DNA from 4 places in the Pseudoalteromonas sp. Z1A6 genome. Region 1 is predicted to be linked to each of the others. Evidence: predicted binding sites of a transcription regulator. Region 1 holds the regulator's gene; each other region holds the start of a gene.
The links. Region 1 encodes LexA, which represses DNA repair genes until DNA is damaged. Its sites were predicted from a motif close to TACTGTATNNNNATACAGTA; they were not measured.
Positions count from the first base shown of each region.

Region 2: the regulator LexA is predicted to act here: its motif matches at 2,025-2,044, upstream of dinB (DNA polymerase IV).
Region 3: the regulator LexA is predicted to act here: its motif matches at 2,990-3,009, upstream of ruvC (crossover junction endodeoxyribonuclease RuvC).
Region 4: the regulator LexA is predicted to act here: its motif matches at 1,948-1,967, upstream of uvrD (DNA helicase II).

Region 1 covers NZ_WTKW01000202.1:2,187-7,700, reverse strand. Annotated here, with positions in the region: gene GQR46_RS13050 (hypothetical protein) at 160-540, shown strand; gene GQR46_RS13045 (PaaI family thioesterase) at 541-981, opposite strand; gene lexA (transcriptional repressor LexA) at 1,149-1,766, shown strand; gene coxB (cytochrome c oxidase subunit II) at 2,250-3,392, shown strand; gene ctaD (cytochrome c oxidase subunit I) at 3,392-4,984, shown strand; gene GQR46_RS13025 (cytochrome c oxidase assembly protein) at 4,984-5,514, shown strand.
Region 2 covers NZ_WTKW01000015.1:9,790-15,303, forward strand. Annotated here, with positions in the region: gene GQR46_RS01860 (aldo/keto reductase) at 1-933, opposite strand, end outside; gene GQR46_RS01865 (thioesterase family protein) at 943-1,377, opposite strand; gene dinB (DNA polymerase IV) at 2,057-3,109, shown strand; gene GQR46_RS01875 (leucyl aminopeptidase family protein) at 3,239-4,759, shown strand; gene GQR46_RS01880 (methyl-accepting chemotaxis protein) at 4,832-5,514, opposite strand, start outside.
Region 3 covers NZ_WTKW01000093.1:1,847-7,360, reverse strand. Annotated here, with positions in the region: gene ruvB (Holliday junction branch migration DNA helicase RuvB) at 782-1,789, opposite strand; gene ruvA (Holliday junction branch migration protein RuvA) at 1,797-2,414, opposite strand; gene ruvC (crossover junction endodeoxyribonuclease RuvC) at 2,417-2,941, opposite strand; gene GQR46_RS08005 (FtsX-like permease family protein) at 3,072-5,514, opposite strand, start outside.
Region 4 covers NZ_WTKW01000154.1:2,081-7,594, reverse strand. Annotated here, with positions in the region: gene yrfG (GMP/IMP nucleotidase) at 1-274, shown strand, start outside; gene GQR46_RS11090 (dUTP diphosphatase) at 290-913, opposite strand; gene GQR46_RS11085 (YacL family protein) at 1,019-1,387, opposite strand; gene GQR46_RS11080 (hypothetical protein) at 1,504-1,728, opposite strand; gene uvrD (DNA helicase II) at 2,032-4,197, shown strand; gene GQR46_RS11070 (GNAT family N-acetyltransferase) at 4,175-5,514, shown strand, end outside.

The sequences.
Region 1 (5,514 bases):
AGCTGAGTGTTTGATATCCAGCTAGCTTTAAACGCTAAAAAATACTTAAAAGCTGCGAAATATCTATATAAAGTGGTTAATAGAGCATAGTTGATTTGGTATAACGGTAAAACTGCGTTAAAGTTTGCAATGAAATTATTAGAGGATAAATACGAAACGATGTCGGAAATTCAATTTTTAAATGTAGATCTTGAGCTTGAATCAAAGCAAGATATTAGTTTGCTAGTGGCAGACTTGAAAAAAGTCGCGACGATTTTACATTATGACAAAGACGAATACCGTCAATTAGCGCGTATTGAAGCAACAGGTGTAGTAAACACGCCTGACAAAGCAATAAACCATATATGTGAGCTTATTGAATCGTGTTCGCGTAACGCGCTAAAGCAATGGTTAAGCTGTTCACGTAGAACGTTTGATATTGGTTTTGAATCAGGCACTTCCCCTAAGTGCTTTAATCAAGCCTTAGATGCAGATACATTACTACGTATATCTGCGATTGGTGCGGGTATGGAAATTACAATTTACCCAATCGAAAAGTAACTATCTTCGCTCTACGACTGCTGCGGTCATTTTTGATACGCAGCACAGCTCATTGCGGCTATTTGTAATTTTTATTTCCCACACTGAACTACGTTTGCCAATATGAAACGCTCTTGCCGTTGCTGTTAAAGTGCCGTTGCGAGATGCTTTTAAATGACTTGCGCTAATTTCCTGCCCCACGCAGTAAAATTTTGTAAAATCGACAACAAAGTTAGCTGCATAGCTGGCAACTGTTTCGGCAAGTACAACGTTAGCACCGCCGTGAACCATTCCCATTGGGTTATGATGCTCAGGAATTGCCGGCATAGTGGCTACTAAGTAATCATCACCAATTTCAGTGACTTCTATTCCCATGGTTTTCATTAATGTTCCTTGGCCATCAATGCCTTGTTCTAACTGCTTGCACAGCTCTAAAGTGATGGGCTGGTACCAAATACTCATAATGACTCCTTTGCTTTTTTAATCATTTATAAACCTAGCGTTAGTTATATCCCTAAAATGTACACAAGTGAAATTACTTTGGCTATTTTAAGGCTTAATTTAAATTTGCGATTTTTATTTAACTGTATATACTCACAGTTAAATGTACTGTATGGAAAACCAGTTGTATGCGACCATTAACGAACCGCCAAGCTCAAATACTCGAACTAATTAAAGTTTTTATTAAAGACACTGGTATGCCTCCTACACGTGCTGAAATAGCGCAAACATTAGGTTTTAAAAGTGCCAATGCTGCTGAAGAACATTTAAAAGCACTTGCTAAAAAAGGCGCAATTAAAATGAAACCAGGTGCAAGCCGTGGTATTCAGTTAATTGAAGAAGAAGAGCCAGAACAATTAGGTTTACCGCTTATAGGGCGTGTTGCTGCTGGTTCACCTATTTTGGCGCAAGAGCACGTTGAAAGTCACTGCAAAATCGATCCATTAATGTTTAAACCGGCTGCAGATTTTTTACTACGCGTTAACGGTATGAGCATGAAAGATATTGGTATTATGGATGGTGATTTACTTGCTGTACATCGTACTCAAACCGCTGAAAACGGGCAAGTTGTTGTTGCCCGCCTAGACGAAGACGTAACTGTAAAACGTCTTGAGAAAGCGGGTCGTAAAGTATTACTTCATGCTGAAAACGACGATTTTGAATCTATTGAAGTAGATCTTGAGAATGAGTCTTTTAATATTGAAGGCTTAGCCGTTGGCGTTATAAGAAACGCTGATTGGATGTGACTTTAAAAATAGCTTTTAAACAAGCAGTTTTATAAATGCGTACTAATTAGTACGCATTTTCTGTTTTAAATTCGCACTAAAAATAGGGCATAAATAGCTCACTGACAATTTAAGCTGTAAACTTTTTTGCACTTATATTTTCCCCCTCCGAATGCGTTAAACCCCTTTGTTTTGCTCATCTTTTGAACTTCCTGTTACCTAGTTGGTTACTGATTTTTTATTAATTACTCAATATCACCTGATTGTTTTTTATACTAAAACTTGCTTGTTGTTCATTTTTTAGCTAATTATTAATGTGCTGAGCTAATAATAACTCACAGCTTTTTAGTTTTGAGAACACACAATATACACAAACCCGTTGTTGGCGCAGCAAAACCAATCAATATTAAATGAGATTGACTAAAAAAATAAAAATAACGAATTGGCGTTTAAGCCGTATGCCTCTTCGCTTTGCATTCGCAATAGCATCAAAGGAGCCGTCACATGGGTAAACTGACCTCTACCTTGTGGCTTATATTATGTGTTTTTTCGCACCCAGTTTTGGCTAACAGCCAATACAATATGCGCAAAGGCGTAACCGATATAAGCAATAATGTATATCAGCTGCACATGACCATATTTATAATATGTTGTGTGATTGGGGTGATAGTGTTCGCAATTATGTTTTGGGCACTTATTCATCACCGTAAATCTAAAGGGGCTGTACCTGCCCAATTTCACGAAAGCACTAAAGTAGAAATACTTTGGACTGCAATCCCGTTTGTTATTTTAATTGCTATGGCAGTACCAGCCACTAAAACCCTAATTGCAATGGAAGATGCCAGCAAAGCTGATCTCACTATTAAAATTACAGGCTCGCAATGGAAATGGCATTATGAATATATGGGTGAAGATGTAGAGTTCTACTCTATTTTATCTACCCCGCAAGATGAAATAGCGAATCTTGCAGATAAAAATCCTAACTACTTACTTGAGGTTGATAAACCTCTCGTACTGCCAATAAATCAAAAAGTACGATTTTTAATGACTTCTGACGATGTTATTCACTCTTGGTGGGTACCTGATTTTGCAGTTAAAAAAGATGCGAATCCCGGCTTTATAAACGAAACATGGACGAACATAAACGAAGAAGGTACTTACCGAGGCCAATGTGCTGAGTTGTGTGGTAAAGATCATGGCTTTATGCCCGTTGTGGTGGTCGCTAAATCTGAGGCTGATTTTAAAACGTGGCTTGCAGATGCAAAGCAAGCTAAACAAAAAGCAGCATTAGCAGATGCCGCATTACTTGATAAAACCCTCCCAAAAGAAGAATTAATGACTTTAGGCGAACAAGTATATATGGCCAATTGTGCTGCATGTCATCAGCCTACTGGCATGGGGTTACCGGGTGTATTTCCTGCACTTAAAGGCAGCCCTATAGTGCTTGGCGATATAAAAGATCACATTGATGTAGTTATCCATGGGCGACCCGGTACGGCAATGCAAGCATTTGCCAAACAGTTATCTATAAAGCAATTAGCAGCGGTTATTACTTATAAACGTAATGCGTGGGGTAATGATACGGGTGATGTTATTCAACCGAGTCAAATACAGGCAGCACTTGATGCCAAAGTGGAGGCGAACTAATGAGTAGCATAGTAGAACAATCTAACGCCAATGAAGCTCATCATGCTCATCACCCAGCTAAAGGTTTTAAACGCTGGCTTTACACAACTAATCATAAAGATATAGGTAGTTTATATTTAATTTTTTCGCTGACCATGTTCTTAATTGGTGGTGGAATGGCCATGGTGATCAGAGCTGAATTATTTCAACCAGGTTTACAGTTGGTCGATCCTCACTTTTTTAATCAAATGACCACAGTGCATGGTTTAATTATGGTGTTTGGTGCGGTTATGCCGGCCTTTACAGGCCTTGCTAACTGGATGATACCACTCATGATTGGCGCGCCAGATATGGCATTGCCAAGAATGAATAACTGGAGCTTTTGGATTTTACCGTTTGCGTTTTTAATCCTATTGGCATCGTTATTTATGCCTGGTGGGGGTCCTGCATTTGGTTGGACTTTTTATGCACCACTGTCTACAACATACAGTAATGATAATACTGCATTGTTTGTATTTGCCGTACATATTATGGGGATTAGTTCAATAATGGGCGCAATCAATGTGATTGTAACCATAGTGAACTTACGTGCCCCAGGCATGACATGGATGAAGTTGCCCTTATTTGTATGGACGTGGTTAATTACTGCCTTTTTATTAATAGCGGTAATGCCAGTGCTTGCAGGAGCTGTCACTATGGTACTTACCGATAAGTATTTTGCGACCAGCTTTTTTGATGCCGCAGGCGGTGGCGACCCGGTGATGTTCCAACACATTTTTTGGTTTTTTGGTCATCCCGAAGTATACATAATGATTCTTCCTGCCTTTGGCATTATATCTACAATAGTACCTACCTTTTCTCGTAAAAAACTTTTTGGCTATGCCTCAATGGTATACGCCACATCCTCCATAGCACTATTGAGCTTTATTGTATGGGCTCATCATATGTTTACCACTGGGATGCCGGTCGCTGGCGAGTTGTTTTTTATGTACGCGACCATGCTTATATCGGTACCTACAGGAGTAAAAGTATTTAATTGGGTTGCCACAATGTGGAAAGGCTCAATAACTTTTGAAGTGCCAATGCTTTTTAGTATTGCGTTTATTGTGCTGTTTACCTTAGGTGGCTTTTCGGGTTTGATGCTGGCAATTACACCTGCTGACTTTCAGTACCACGATACTTATTTTGTAGTGGCGCATTTTCATTATGTATTAGTAACAGGGGCTGTGTTTTCGATAATGGCAGGTGCTTATTATTGGCTACCCAAATGGACAGGCAACATGTTTAATATCACGCTAGCTAAATGGCATTTTTGGCTATCGCTGGTGAGTGTGAACGTACTGTTTTTTCCTATGCATTTTGTAGGGCTTGCCGGTATGCCGCGTCGAATTCCCGATTATGCACTTCAATTTGCCGACTTTAACGCAATCATAAGTATTGGTGGATTTGCCTTTGGTTTATCGCAATTGTTGTTTGTAGCTGTGGTAATTAAATGCGCGCGTGGCGGTGATAAAGTGCCTGCAAAAGTATGGGAAGGGGCAGAAGGGCTTGAGTGGGAAGTTGACTCTCCAGCGCCATATCATACTTTTTCTACGCCGCCGGTAATTAAGTAATGACACACGCACCGCTACTCAAACGTTTGGTACTTATTTGCATAGGCATGTTTGCCTTTGCCTTTGCTTTAGTACCTTTGTATGACGTGTTTTGTGATGTAACAGGGCTTAATGGAAAACCTTCGCTTGAGCAAGCAGAGCAAAGTACACAAATAGTACAAAACCGAGAAGTCGGCGTTAGCTTTACTACTCACGCACAAAGTGGTGCACCGTTTGAAGTTAAATCAAAAGAATACAGTGTAGTGGTAAAACCCGGTGCAATGCGTGAAGTAATGTTTAGTGCTAAAAATAACAGCAACCTAGATAAAGTAATGCAGGCTGTACCATCAGTCTCGCCAGGTAAAGCGGCAAAGTATTTACACAAAATAGCCTGTTTTTGCTTTGATCAGCAACCTCTAAAAGCAGGGGAAGAACTTGAATTTAAATTACTTTTTTATGTTGATACCGCACTGCCGAGCGATATTGAAGAATTAACTTTATCTTATACCGTATTTGATATTAGTGAACAGCTGGTGGCAAGTAACAACTAG
Region 2 (5,514 bases), on a different contig from region 1:
AATTGAAGAGGTTACGCCATCTACTTGGTTACACCATGCGAGTGCTAGTTGTGCTGGAGTAATATTGTTTGCATGAGCCAGCTCAACATACTGCTTAGTGGCTTGCTCTGCATTGGGTGTATCTCTAAAAATACCGTTGCGCTGCATGAAGGTCCAACGAGATCCTTCTGGGCGCGCGCCGTTTAAGTATTTACCCGTTAATAAACCAGCCGCTAGAGGTGACCATGGTAAATACGCAATATCTTCATGAACACATTGTTCTATTAAATACGGCCAATCTTTAGCGTGCGCTAGGCTAAACTCATTTTGAATAGATACCATACGCGGTAAGTTATGCTCTTTGGCCAAACTTAAAAACTGGCTTATACCCCATGGCGTATCGTCAGATAAACCGCAGTGCTTAATTTTACCTGCTTTAACACATTCATTAAGGCCCTCTAGAATATCAAGCATACTAGCTTGCTGCTCTTGTGTATTTACGTCGGTAAATTTAAGAGTGCCGGGCCATTGTCTGCCAAAGTGCGGGGTAGAGCGGTTTGGCCAATGCAGCTGATATAAATCAATGTAGTCGGTTTTAAGGCGCTTAAGTGAATCGTCTACGGCTTCTATTACCGTTTGGCGCGTAATATTGCCACCATCACGTACCCACGATAATCCATTGCCTGCAATTTTTGTAGCAAGTACCACATCGCTGCGCTTTTGCTGATTACGCGATAGCCAATCGCCAATAATTTCCTCAGTTTTACCATAGGTCTCTGGAGAGGGCGGTACTGCATACATTTCGGCTGTATCAATAAAGTTTACGCCTTGCTCTAGCGCATAGGCTATTTGTTCATCAGCATCGCTTTGAGTATTTTGTTTACCCCAAGTCATACTGCCTAAACATACTCTTGAAACGTTAATACCACTGCTGCCAAGTGGGCTGTATTGCATGAGAATTCCTTATTGCTCGTCTTGAGAGTAGCTAACTAACGCCGATAAAAGAGGCTCTGCAATGAGGGCTTTTTGGCCTGTTTCAAAATCAAACATAACCACTTTTGAAGTGCCTGTGGTTGTTATAGCGTTTTGTGCGTGACTAAATACGGTGTAATTCATAACAAACCGGTCTGTTTTTATATCAGAAATAGTAACACCGACTGTAAGCGTATCTGGGAATGTAACTGGGCGTTTATAACGAATGTTATTTTCGCTTATTACCGGGCCCACGCCATTAGGGCTTATTGTATCGAACAGATTTATTTTATTTAAGAAGTCGATTCGGGCTATTTCAAAGTAACGTAAATACACTACATTATTTACGTGTTGTAGTGCATCCATATCAGCCCACGCTACGGTGATGTCGGTATGGATAGGGTGCTGATCTTTAAACGTTTGCATTATTTATTGGCCCTTAATTTTAAAGTACTTAGATTATCAACATGGGGTTACGAGCTCAAGGTAATTAATGGCATGTTTTTTTATAAGATGATTGTACCTATTTAATTTTAGGTCTACAGTTAAATTACACAGACAAACACAAAAACACACAGAGGTAGAAATATGCAGAACATAATTAATTGGTCCTTAGCTTGTTTGGTTTTTATAGCTTCTTTTACCTGTTACGCAATGGGTAACGAATCAGGCGCTATTATTTTAATGTTAGCGGGGTTTTTTTTCGAGGTTATGTTTTGGTTGCGCGGTTATAAAGAGCAAGAAGGTAATAAGCGCTTTTTTTAATCGCTAACTAGGGCCTGTTGACCTTTCAGGATTAAAATTTGTTCAATCTAGGGGCTATTTAATCGCGGCGCGAGGTTTGTGACCTAGTGGGCTAAGTAAAAACCGAGCAACAAAGAATAAATTGCCCCTAGGCAGAACCCTTCGGGCAGCGTATGTTTGGCATTTGTGCTACGTTATCGCCTATTTATGGGGAATAACCACACTACATAGGCTCTGCCTTGCCTAAATACCAAACATACTGCTGCAAATTTAACCTCGAAAGATAAACAGGCCCTAGACTTGCTTATCACATTTGATTCTATAATAATGACTGTATAAATAACCAGTTATTGTTGTGGTGATGAAGAAGTTTATTCACATAGACATGGATTGCTTTTATGCAGCAGTAGAAATGCGAGATAATCCAAAACTTGCATGTGTACCGCTTGCTATTGGAGGCAATAGCCGACGAGGCGTGCTCTCAACCGCTAACTATATAGCGAGAGAATATGGCGTGCGATCGGCTATGTCGAACTATCATGCTAAACAATTATGCCCCGATTTAGTTATTGTTCCTGGGCGCATGGCTGTATACAAAGAAGCTTCAAATCAAATACGTGAAGTATTTAGCCGCTACACAGATTTAGTTGAACCTCTTTCTTTAGACGAAGCCTACCTAGATGTAACAGACAGCACCGCTTGTAAAGGCAGTGCCACACTTATTGCACAGCAAATAAGAGCCGATATTTACAATGCCACCGGGCTCACTGCATCAGCAGGCATTGCACCGATTAAATTTATTGCCAAAATAGCCAGCGACGAAAAAAAACCGAATGGTCAATTTGTCGTTTTGCCTCATGAGGTCGATGATTTTTTAGCGCAATTACCGCTGGGGAAAATTCCGGGGGTGGGTAAAGTAACGCTCGAAAAGCTAAATTTAAAAGGCTTATATACCGGCAAGGATGTACGTGAAAAAGGCGTTAACTGGATGCAGCAACATGTGGGTAATTTTGGTGTGTCGCTTTATCAAAAATGTGCAGGTGAATATGTTGGTAAAGTATCAACAGATCGCATCAGAAAGTCGCTGAGTGTTGAGCATACCTACGAATACAATAAAACAAGTTTGCAAGAGTGCTTAGATGAGCTGCCAAAATTGTTAGACGAATTAGTTTTAAGGCTTAATAAACAGCAATTACAAAACCGTATTAATAAGCTGAGTGTTAAAGTGAAGTTTGCAAATTTTGTAGTGACCTCAGCCGATCAGGCATACCACGAGCTAAACACAGAAATATTTATTCAACTCCTTACTAAGGCCTATCAACGAGGGCTACAACAACCTGTAAGATTACTTGGCATAGGCGTTGGCATTAAAAGCGAGCCAGAACAAAACTTCCAACTGAGTATTCTCGATTAAGCTGTAAAGCCTGTAACCCCAAGTTGCCATTTATTGGCAAGTTGTATAATTAGCTCATCGCACCTTGCTGGTCTTCAATATTTAAATCGACGATAATAGGGGCTTATGTTTTCTAACAGGACTTTATTTATGGCATACCCTCAAGCGGTTAGTGCAAGCCTTGAATGCACATCTCATGATGCGCTTATTATTATTAGTGATGACTTTTCTCTATTACCAAATAACACATTACGTGATGCTATTTTAGACCAGGCAAAAGTTGATTCTCGTATTGGTAAACAAGTTACTTTATTAGTGATTGAAAAAAAACGCGTTGTACTTGCGCCAACGGGTCCGTTAAATAGAGATTACGACGACGTGCGTCGTTATTTTGATGCTGCTAAATTAGCAATTAACGAAGCAAAAGCGTCGGGTAGTGTTAACCCTGCATTATTTTTACCAAATTTAAATGGCGATAGCCGTTATCAGCATGCTTTAGAAGTTGCTTATTTAGGCGCTTGCCAAGCCTTATGGCAGCCATTAGAAGCGCGTGAATATCACGGTGAAAGTATTGAACCTATTACTCAAATTGGTTTAGTTGGCGCAAGCGAGCAAACAATCAAAGCTGTTAATGCAATTGCTGCAGGCCAATATGCCGCGCGTGACTTGTGTGGCACTGAACCTGAGCGTATGGCTCCACCACGTTTTGCTGATTACTGCGTTGATTTATTTAAAGGCTCAAACATTGCGGTTGACGTAATTGATGATATTGCAGCTATTGATAAAAACTACCCAATGCTAAGCACTGTTGCTCGTGCATCGTATGCAGTTGAGCGCCATCACCCACGTGTTGTTAAGCTTGAATATGTACCAGAGGGCGAAATTACTCGTACACTTATGTTTGTAGGTAAGGGTCTTGTATACGATACAGGCGGTGCAGATTTAAAAGTAGGTGGTCATATGGCAGGCATGAGTCGCGATAAAGGTGGCGCAGCTTCTGTTGCGGGCTTTATGAAAGCCGTTGCGGATTATCAGCCTAAAGGCGTTAAAGTAGTATCGTACTTGGCTGTTGTTCGTAACTCTATTGGCTCGGATTGTTTTGTGCCAGATGAAATTATTACTAGCCGCGAAGGTATCCGTGTACGCATTGGTAATACCGATGCAGAAGGGCGCTTAGCAATGGGCGACCTGCTTAGCGAAATGAAAGATTTAGCTAAAGGCGAAATAAACCCAACGTTGTTTACTGTAGCTACATTAACGGGTCACGCGGCACGTGCAATGGGTCCTTACGGTGCGTATGTTGAAAACGGTCCAGCTCGTAGCGCTGGTGTTTCACGTCAAATAGCTGACCTTGGAGATTTGTGGGCCGATGGCGCAGAAGTATCGCGCTCTCGCCGTGAAGATTACGACTTTATTAAACCACGCACGCTAGCTGACGATGTACTCTCGAGCAATAACGCAGCATCTGCTGTTACTGCTCGTGGGCATCAGTTCCCTATGGCGTTTATGGCTATTGTTGGTGGGCTTGATAAGCACGGTAACGACTCTGCACAACCTTTGCCTTATGTGCATATGGACATTGCAGGAAGCGGTGTTGAAGGCGGTGATTGGCAGCATGGCAAGCCAACGGCTGCATCAGTAACGAGCTTGTTTGCACGTTACTGTTTGTAAGCTAAAAACTTACATGCAATAAAAAAGCCCTGTTAATTCAGAGCTTTTTGCATTTAATGAGAACGGTATCGATTAATCTAATTTAAAACGATTAACTACGCTTGAAAGCTCTTGGCTACTTTGTTTAAGATTATCACTGGCATCGGTAAGCTGTTTAGTATTATTTAATGATTGCTCAGTTGATTGAGATAGCTCATTAATACGCAAATTAACCTCGTCGGCAGCTTGAGTTTGCTGTTCTGTGGCACGTGCGATTTGGCTGTTCATTTCGGTAATAATTGAAACAAGTCGTTCTATTTCATTAAGTGAAGTATTGGCTGATGACGCCTGATCTACGGTAGAAACTGAAAGTGCTTGGCTTGATTTAACTGCTTCTACTGCTGCTTTTGCACCTTCTTGAAGTTTAGTGATCATGGTTTGAATTTCGTCGGTACTTTGGCCTGTACGACTGGCCAGTGTTCTTACTTCATCTGCAACAACAGCAAATCCTCGGCCATGCTCTCCTGCGCGAGCAGCCTCAATGGCAGCATTTAATGCCAGTAAGTTTGTTTGCTCCGAGATGCTTCTTATTACATCAAGTACAGAGCCTATATTATGGCTCTCGTTGGCTAAATCTTCTGTTACACGACTGACTGTTTCTATGTTGCTTGAGAGTGTTTCTATTGCTGTAATTGTTTGCGCAACCACATTTTTACCCGTTGATGCGTTTTGTGCTGCATCTTTAGCTGCTTGCTCTGCGGCTTCGGCGTTACGGC
Region 3 (5,514 bases), on a different contig from region 1:
TTAACTAAGCTCGCTAATTATAAATATGCGTAAATATATAAGTAAAACGTCATAAAACGTGCCGTTTATTCAAAATAAGAGCATAAACACTCAAAACTTATAAGCTTTACCTTCACGTAATAGTAAAACTAATACCGAGCAGCAACATAAGATATAACTTAAACTATAAATTTCATTAGCTTATAAACTTAACGATTAATTAACGCACAAGATTTAAACAACAGTAAAATTCACTAAATTAGTTTTTCTAATCCGAAAATACAAATTTTCTAGTTTGAACAAATAAAGGTTCTTACGTATTATTACCCCATACCGAGCTAGCGCACTGAATGAGATAGTTTCATTAAGCCAAGTTCTTAGTAATAGGATATTTTATCGTATTACATTGTTTTACTCTTTATGGATAAAACCAAATTAAGTAAAACATAGTTCCCTAGATTACTTCCTTCAACTTGTTGTTTGCCCGCATTTTTTGCGGGCTTTTTTTTGCCTGCAATTTACTACGCTACACACTATATTTATAAACTAGTAATCGCTTTACTCAATCTACGATAAGTAATTCGCTTACTAGTTTGAATGGTACGCAGGATAGCTTCGCTAGTCTTAACGCCCTGTGAATTAACAGTTAACTATAAAGCGTATAAGTATTTTGAAATAACATTTGCAACAGTGTGCTGAGGTTTTGGGTAAAATACCAGCCGTATAAATATTTGAAAGAAAGGGATACTAAGTCAATTACCTGCTGCGCAATAAACCACAGCAAGTAATGTATATGATGAGGCTAGTCTTTTTTAGGAAGTAAACCAAAGTGATGATATGCGCTGTCTGACACTATTCGCCCACGTGGTGTGCGCTGAATAAACCCTTGCTGAATTAAAAATGGCTCTATTACGTCTTCTATTGTTTCACGCTCTTCACCAATAGCTGCTGCTACATTGTCGAGCCCTACGGGGCCACCCATAAATTTTTCAATTATGGCGAGTAAATATTTTCGGTCCATATAATCAAAACCGCTTTTATCTACGTCAATCATATCAAGGGCTTGCTTAGCTACTTCGGCATTTACTGTACCGTCATATTTTACCTGTGTGTAATCGCGTACGCGGCGCAATAAGCGGTTAGCTATTCGCGGTGTGCCGCGCGAGCGCTGTGCAATTTCGGTTGCGCCGTCGTCGCACATTTCTAAATCAAGATAATGTGCAGAGCGCCCTACTATGTGCGATAAATCTTCTACAGAATAAAACTCTAATCGCTGCACAATACCAAAACGGTCACGTAGTGGCGATGTAAGCGATCCTGCTCGGGTGGTTGCACCAATAAGCGTAAATGCAGGTAAATCTAATTTAATAGAACGCGCAGCTGGGCCTTCACCAATCATTATATCAAGCTGGTAGTCTTCCATCGCTGGGTAGAGTATTTCTTCAACTTGCGGGCTTAGTCTGTGTATTTCATCAATAAACAGTACGTCGCCTTCTTCTAAATTAGTAAGTAGTGCGGCTAAATCGCCCGCTTTTTCAAGTACTGGGCCTGATGTTGTTTTAATGCTTACGTGTAATTCGTTGGCCACAATGTTTGCAAGCGTGGTTTTACCAAGCCCTGGAGGGCCAAATATTAATAAATGATCGAGCGCTTCACCACGGGTTCGGGCAGCTTCAATAAAAATTTCCATTTGCTGCTTAACATGAGGCTGGCCTCTGTAATCGGCTAAAAGTTTAGGCCTTATTGCACGATCTATAGAGTCTTCATTTGTTTTTTCAGTCGCATCAATTAAGCGATCCGCTTCAATCATGGGTTACTCACAACATTGATTTTAAAGATTCTCTAATAAGAACCTCAGTAGACATATCGGGTTTGCTTATCGATTTTACTGCTTTTTGCGCTTGTGGCAATTTATAACCTAATGCAAGCAGTGCCGATACGGCATCATCGGCTGCGTTATTAGCTATTGTCGCATCGCTCATTGGCTCTATTACTGCGCTGTCGCTAAATGGCGTAAATAAATCATTACCCCAATCTTTTAATCTGTCTTTCATTTCGAGTACTAAACGCTCGGCTGTTTTTTTACCTACACCCGGTAATTTAACTAGCGATGTTGAGTCTTCGTTATTTACACAGCTTACAAATTGCTTTGCCGACATACCCGATAAAATAGCTAAGCCAAGTTTTGGACCAACGCCATTTGCTTTTAATAGCTCTCTAAATAAGGCACGCTCAACTTTATTATTAAAACCAAATAATAACTGAGCATCTTCGCGCACTACAAAGTGCGTATAAACAATCGCGTTTTCACCAATTTTTGGTAAATCGTAAAAACAGGTCATTGGCATTTGTACTTCGTAACCTACACCACTTACTTCGAGTAAGATTTCTGGTGGCTGTTTTTCGACTAAAATACCATTTAAGCGGCCTATCATAGTTATTTCCTTAAACGTCCTCTAACGGTTTTGCTTGCGCTACCCGCTAGTTTAATTAAATTTTGTTCTGAGTGGGCGTGGCAAATCGCAATAGCGAGTGCATCAGCTGCATCGGCCTGTGGCGTACCGGGTAGTTTTAAAATATTCTTTACCATGTGTTGCACTTGTGTTTTATCTGCACCACCGTTGCCTACTACTGCTTGCTTAATTTGCCTAGCTGAATATTCAAATACGGGCAGGTCGGCCATTGCAGCACCTACAATAGCAGCGCCTCTAGCTTGGCCAAGCTTTAAAGCTGAATCGGGGTTATGCGCCATAAATACTTTTTCAATGGCAAAGGTTTCTGGCGAAAACTGCTCAATAAGCTGTGTAATGCCTTGATAGATCATTTTAAGCCTAACCGGGAAAGGATGATCGGCTAACTTAATACAACCACTGCCTAAGTATGTAAATTTAGAGCCTTGGTGGGCAACAACGCCATATCCGGTCAAACGTGAACCAGGATCGATCCCTAAAATAATGGCCAAACAGCACTCCATTGTTATTATTTTTAAATTACGCTAATAATGCCAGAGCACTGTATAAATTACCAGTACAAAGAACAACAAAAATGCCCACGTGTTAGGTGGGCATTTGAAGGAGCATGTTAGTTTAAGCTTACCCTAGGGCACGCACTAATCCTTGGGTATTTTGTTTAAGTGTTCGGGCAATCATTAAATAGCCTAAACCAGCCACAAATACGCCGCCAGCTACCGGACCAATAATCCATATATGCGGATGTAACTTACCTGCTAAATCAAACATTTGTTGCTGCACAATTAAAAGCGCTATATCACTAAAAAATGCGGCAACTAAGCCAGCTAAACCGCCGAGTAATAAAAACTCGTACAAGGTCGCGTTTTTAATTAATCGGCTTTTAGCGCCAAGTGTTCGCAGTATGACAATTTCTTGCATACGCTCACCTAAACTAGCTTGCACTTGCGATATAAGTACAAGCGCGCCACACAGCACAACAATTGCAAGTACAAAGCCAATGGCGAGTGATACTTGCGAAATAGTTGTTTGTATTTGCTTAACAAAGTTATCAATATCAATCGCTGTAATAGTAGGGTAAGTATGCAATAACTGGCTAAAATCACGCTTTTGATCTGGGTTTATACGTACCGACGAAATATACGTTGCCGGAAAATCTGCAAGTACATCTGGGCTTAAAATAATAAAAAAGTTAGGTTTAAGCGTGGCCCAATTAACTTTGCGCACACTGGTGATTTTAGCGTCGAACGACTGCGAACCAATTAAAAATGTAAGCGTGTCGCCTATCTCAACATCTAAACGCTCAAGCATCGACTCCTCTACTGAGGCTTCAGCCATCGCATTTTCACCAAACCACGTGCCTTGTGTTACTTCATTTTGGTCAGGCACATCTTTAAGCCATGTAAGGTTTAGCTCGCGGCCAATACCTGCACGTGCTTCTTCGTCTTTTTTCTCGTTGTCTTGCAGCGATACAGAACGTGCTACCAACTCGCCGTTTACCGCATTTACGCGTCCACGAATAGTGGGATAAAACTCTGATACCTGAATATCTTTTTTTGCTAAATACTCATTAATTGGCTCAAGCTCATTTTGCGTAATATTAACTAAAAATGCATTAGGCGCATCGTTTGGTAGTTGCGACTGCCAATCAGATATCATGTCGTTTTTAAGTACCACTAAAAACAGCAGTAATTTAATCGCTAACGAAAAACTAATTAACTGTACCGCGTTCACATTTGCACGCTTTTGAATAGATGCAATTGCAAGCGACCAACTATTACCCGGTTTTAAGCCAAGCTTTCGGCCGCCACCAAATATTAATTTAGATACTAAAAACAACACACCAATTAGCGCAAGTGTTGAGGCAAACAAAATAAGCGTTATTTTTATGTTGTTACTAAATAACCACATTAATAAAAACACAGTTAGCGCACTCATACCTAAATGCACACGACTTACTGCTAACTTGTCGCCTAAGTTACGGCGCAGCACTCTAAGCGGTGGAATATCAAATAAATCAAATAACGGTTTAATAGAAAACATAACAGCACAAATTACGCCAGTGCTAATAGCCACCAGCCAAGGTTTAAAGCCACCCAAAGGTAGCTCTGTACCCATACTTTTTGATAAGTAACTTGTTGCTATTTCTTGCAAGCCATAACCAATTAATAGCCCAATACTTACCGCCATTGCACACACAAGCAATAAATGAAGCATGTATATTTTGCGGATCATTGAGCGACTACCGCCCAATGTTTTCATCATTGCTACTGGGTCGTATTGGCGTTCACAATAACGTTTTGCTGAAACGGCTATAGCCACTGCGGCTAAAATAATACCCAATAAGCCAGCGAGCAATAAAAAGCTCTCTGCGCGGTTTAAACTATTTGAAATAGGTGATTGACGGTCTTTAACGCCGTACCATTGTTGGTTTTCTTTCATTTGTGGTTTGAGCCACTCGTAAAAGCTATTTATGTCAGCCTCACTACCGGCATAAAGTTGGCGGTAATAAACACGACTACCCGGTTGCACAACTTCGGTTTTTGCCACATCGTCAATATTAATAAGCACACGACGGCTGCTTGAAAATACATTAAATGGCGCATCGGGCTCTTCTACAATAACTTTTGAAACATTAAATAATGCAGCGCCAAGTTCTACTTGCGCACCTATATCAATGTTTAAACTGTAAAATACTGACTCACTTAGCCACACATTACCAGGCGCTGGACCGCTATTAGCAACCTTAGTTTCACCTGTTAAGGTATCTTTAACTTTTAACTGCCCTTTTAACGGGTACGCATTAGATGCCGCTTTTACTGAGCTAAACTGCATTTCATCATCGGCAAACAACATAGTGTCGAAGTACACCATTTGCGCCGTTTTTAAATTTTGGCTCTGTGCTTTAGTAATAAAAGCAGTGTCGAGCACATGATCACTGGCTAGAACGCGATCTGCAGCAATAAAAGCACTGCTTTTTTGTGCAATACTTTGCCCTATTCGCTCAGTAACCATCGACAGTGTAAGTACGGTTAAAACAGCAAGTGCGATAGCCGCGCTTATAACG
Region 4 (5,514 bases), on a different contig from region 1:
GCATACAGCGATTGATAACTACCTAGATGGCGTAGTGTCTACTCATGAATATGGAGTAAGTAAAGAGCAACAAAGTTTGTGGCACCAAGTACAAAAAGACTTAGGGTTTAATAAGCAGCGCACTTTGTTTGTAGATGACAGTGTGCCGGTTTTGAATGCCGCACGAGAATACGGCATTGAGCACTTACTTGCAGTTGCTAACCCAGATAGCCAACAACCACATAACGAAATAGCCGATTACCTAAGTGTTACCGACTATCGTAAGATTATCTAACTCAACTTACGTGACTTAAATTTTTGGGTAACGCGCTTCTAGCCCTTGATATACTAACTTTGCAAAATCTGCATGTTCTGTATCAAGGCTTTTAACTACTTCAACTAAATGCTCGTTATCTTCTTGCCCATTCCATTCTTTAATATAGCTACCATCTTTGTAACCGTGATCTTGGCGGAAAAAGTTTAACGTATTTTTACCTACGTAGCCGCGATATAAATCATCAATATCCATACCTATTTGCGCCATACAGCCGGCAAAAGCACCTGCATTAAACGTTTTATCAGCAACAGCAGACGCCGCTAATATCTCTAGTGTTTGTTTAAAGTCATCAGCTTGTTGAGCATTACTAAGCTCAGTTTCAAGTTGCTTTGCTAAGTCTTCGTAGCTAGTTTCGCCGTCAATTCTAAGCGATAGACCAAAATGAAAAATATCAACCAACTCTAAAATAACTTGTTCAGTATCTGGTGTTTGTTTTTTCCACCATTTCCAACCATGATGATCTAGCATTTCAGCACACTCAACCCAAATAGCGCGGTACCATTCAAACCCTTGAGTAAACCATTGCTCATGTACTTTAGTATTCATGGCGTTTTGCATTTCTAGCATCACTACTAGCTTGTTTAAATTGGCAGACATATCAATTCCTGTCGTTTTGGTTGGCGTAATTTTCGTTGGTGTAATAATACAGATAAAATGCTGATTGTGCATTGCTGTATATTTTTATTAGTGTGCTAGTTATGTTTATCGTGACGTCGTAAACTCATGCCATGAATCAATTAAATCAATGAAATCTTCAAAGCCACAACCACTACTTAAACCATTTTCTTCAAGCGCTAAATCGTCATCTTGATACGCTATTAGGTCTTCGCTGTCTTGATGAAGTGCATGGGCTTCAAATAATGCTTCGTCTTTCGTTAATATTAAATCTATTTCTTGGCCTTTTAGCGTTAGCGGCTCATAGCTTGAACTTACCGATGCAATAAGCGCTTGCACCATGGCTACTTTGTCTTTGCCTATTTCTTCGTTTAGCCAGCGACCAATAATAGCGTGTTCACTGCTTATTTTAATACGTAGCCCACTAATAGGGTCGCGAATAAATTGATATTCCATAGGGTTTGCCTGTAAATCTTTAATTGCGTAATTATATACGTAAACGCCCGTAAACCACAGGACATATAAAGTAAAATAGCGCCACATGGGCGCTATTTTACTCAACTTTAAAACCGTTAACTTCGCGATCTATAACGCGCTGCGTCAATGATCGACCATAAGTAAATAATAGGCACAAGTACAAAGCCTACAAGCACATAAATTAGTGCGTAACTTATTATAATAGCGAGTGCAAAAAATATAGCCGCTAAAATACGCCCTTGCACTAACTGCCCTAAACCAGGAAAAAATATATTACATAATGCTGCAATTACGTTACCGCCAGAACCTTGATCTGCCATACTAACCTCTGTATTTATTTGATTTTATAATTATTTACCTACACACTCTATGCCAATTTATTAAAGCTTACAAATCAAATAGTTAAATTAGTCTAGATTTAGAGAGTTGGTAGATTTTGCTAAAATTAGGTCAAATTAGCAATTATTGTTATCCGTTTACACTTTTTTATTCGCTTAATTAATTAGCAAGTTACTCGTTTTGAACACTATTTTATAAATAGCTGTTTATAAAAACAGTATTTTATTTAGCCTAACAAAAACACCTGTTATACTGCCCACAATATTGATTAAAAAGGCGTAACGATGGACGTTTCACAATTACTCGATGGCTTAAATGACAAACAACGCGATGCCGTTGCAGCCCCACTACAAAACATGCTGGTATTAGCAGGTGCTGGGTCTGGTAAAACACGAGTGTTAGTTCATCGTATTGCGTGGCTTATGCAAGTTGAGCAAGCCTCCGCTTACAGTATTTTTGCAGTTACATTTACTAATAAAGCCGCTAAAGAAATGCGTGGCCGCGTTGAAGAAACACTAAAAGCGCCTGTAGGTGGTATGTGGATTGGTACTTTCCATGGTTTATCGCATCGTATTTTACGTGCTCATCACCGTGAAGCTAATTTACCAGAAGCCTTTCAAATTTTAGACTCTGACGATCAGCTTCGGATGATCAAGCGCTTATTAAAATCGATGAATATTGATGATAAAAAATGGCCCGCTAAGCAATTTGGCTGGTACATAAGCGCCAAAAAAGATGAAGCACTTCGCCCTAAAGATATTCAAGCATACGATATTAATGAGCAAATGATGCTGCGTGTTTATGCCGCCTATCAAGAGGCCTGTGATAGAGCGGGCCTAGTTGATTTTGCTGAAATATTACTACGCAGCTACGAAGTGTTAAAAAATAACCCTACGTTACTGCGTCATTATCAGCAACGCTTTGCGCATATGCTCGTAGACGAGTTCCAAGATACAAATACCATTCAATATGCTTGGTTAAAATTACTTGCTGGCGATACTAACAGCATTATGATTGTAGGCGACGATGACCAAAGCATTTATGGTTGGCGTGGTGCTAAAATCGAAAACATTAAACGTTTTTTAACTGACTTTAGCGCAGAAACCATTCGTCTTGAACAAAACTACCGCTCAACAGCGACTATTTTGAAAGCGTCTAACGCATTAATTCAAAATAACTCAGAACGTATGGGTAAAAGCTTGTGGACCGACGGTAACGACGGCGAGCCAATCTCTATTTATGCAGCATTTAATGAGTTAGACGAAGCACGCTTTGTAAGTAGCAAACTACGAAGCTGGTTAAATGCAGGTAATGCCCTACAAGATGCCGCAATTTTATACCGTAGTAACGCGCAATCTCGTGTACTTGAGGAGGCCATGCTGCAAGAAGGCTTAAAATACCGTATTTATGGTGGTATGCGATTCTTCGAACGACAAGAAATTAAAGATGCGCTTTCGTATTTACGCCTAGTAGGTAATCGTCAAGACGATGCCGCGTTTGAGCGTGTAATTAATACGCCAGCACGCGGTATTGGTGATAAAACATTGAGCCATATACGAGATTGTGCACGAGCAGAATCGTTACCGCTTTGGTATGCCGCAAAAGCAATTGTAGAACAACAGCACTTATCTGGTCGTGCCTCTGGTGCAGTAAGTAAGTTTGTAGAACTAGTCGAACAAATAGAAGATAAAATTAGCGATCTAACTTTGCATGAGCAAGCCAAGTACACAATTCAAACCTCAGGCTTGATGGCAATGTACCAAGCTGAAAAAGGTGAAAAAGGCCGTGCTCGCGTAGAAAACTTAGAAGAGCTAATTAGCGCATGTGACCAGTACGAACTTCCTGAAGACGAAGAATACAGCTCGCCTTTACAAGGCTTTTTAGCACATACGTCACTTGAGTCAGGTGAAGGACAAGCAGAAGAGCACGAAGACGCCGTTCAAATGATGACACTTCACTCAGCTAAAGGCTTAGAGTTTCCGTTAGTGTTTATGGTGGGCGTAGAAGAAGGCATGTTCCCTTCTCAGCAAAGTAACGAAGAGTCTGGTCGTTTGGAAGAAGAGCGCCGCCTTTGTTATGTAGGCATGACACGAGCAATGGATAAGTTATACATTAGCCATGCTGAGAGTCGCCGTTTATACGGGCAAGAAAAATACCATAGCCCATCACGCTTTTTACGCGAAATACCTGAGGACTGCGTTGAAGAAATTCGTATTAAAACACAGGTTTCTCGCCCGCCTGCCGCCGGGCGTTTTAGCGCATCAGTTAGCCATGCCGCATTTGAAGACAGTGGCTTTAACTTAGGGCAACGAGTTTTGCATGCTAAGTTTGGTGTTGGTACCGTACTTAATTACGAAGGCAGTGGCGCGCAATCTCGCGTACAAGTTAACTTTGACGACCTTGGCAGTAAATGGTTAGTAACGGCCTATGCACGATTACAAGCTGTATAAAGCTCACCTAAATGAGTTAGAACAACAACTAGCTGGCGCGTATCATCGTCAGCTAGTGTTGATTACGGGCAGCCCTGCTTGGTGTTATGAATTACTTAACTCATTAATAGATGAAAACAATACACTTGTTGTATCAAAGCAGTGCGCGATTAAAAATTCGTACTGGCCTACTCGCACTCACCAAATTTTAGGGCAAGAATTTGCTCATGCTGTTTACGATGGTTTTAGTGGTTTACACCCTGATAAACTTGCAGCACTTACCGGCACCGTTAAAGCAGGCGGTATACTGTTTTTATTACTGCCCGAATTAAATGATTTAGCCTCTTGGCAAGACCCCTCATTAAGTACAGTGCAATCACACGGTCAGAGTATTGAATACAGTTTATTTAATCAACGTTTCGCGGCTATTATTAAGCAATTACCCGCTTTTCATTTTAGTGAAAAAAATGGCTGTATTAGTAATCTCGTCAGCTCTGTTACGCATAATAAAATTGATTATGTACCACAGCAAAACTGCGTTGAACAAATAGTAAAAATAGCTAATGGTCGTGCCAACAGGCCTTTACTCATTAATGCTGATAGAGGTAGAGGCAAATCGGCAGCACTTGGCTTAGCTGCCGCAAAATTGACTGATAAAAAAGTAATTATTTGCAGCACTCAGTTTAAAGCGACCCATAGTAGCTTTAAACATTTAGCCAACGAGTTAGACCTACAATACAACGCTCAACATAAACAGCTCGCCAACTTGCACTACGTTGCACCTGACGCGTTATTAAATGCATTACCTGAGTGCGATTTATTACTCATTGATGAAGCTGCCGCGATCCCTGTACCGTTATTGCTAAAAATGCTAGCTCATTACCCTCGTATAGTCTTTGCAAGTACACTGGTTGGGTATGAGGGCAATGGTAGGGGTTATACCATTCGCTTTAGTAACTATATAAAAGCGCACTATAAAGCCTCTAAAGTTGTAACGCTTGATGAGCCACTGCGTTTTGCTAAACACGATCCCCTCGAGAAGCACATTCGCACCTTGCTTGCACTCGATGCACAATATAAAGAGTTAAGTAGTGAGCAATTAGAGCAGCCAGTTCACAGCGAAATAACTCAGCAATCCCTTGTAAACAATGAGCCTTTACTGCAACAAGTTATTGCCCTGCTTGCATTGGCTCACTATCAAAGTAGTGTAAACGATTTACGCCAACTACTAGACGCACCATCGCAACGAATATTCATCAGCAAAATTAACAATCGATTAGTTGGTGTATGTTTAATCGCAATAGAAGGTGGTTTAAGTGAAGAACTTGCTCTACAGGT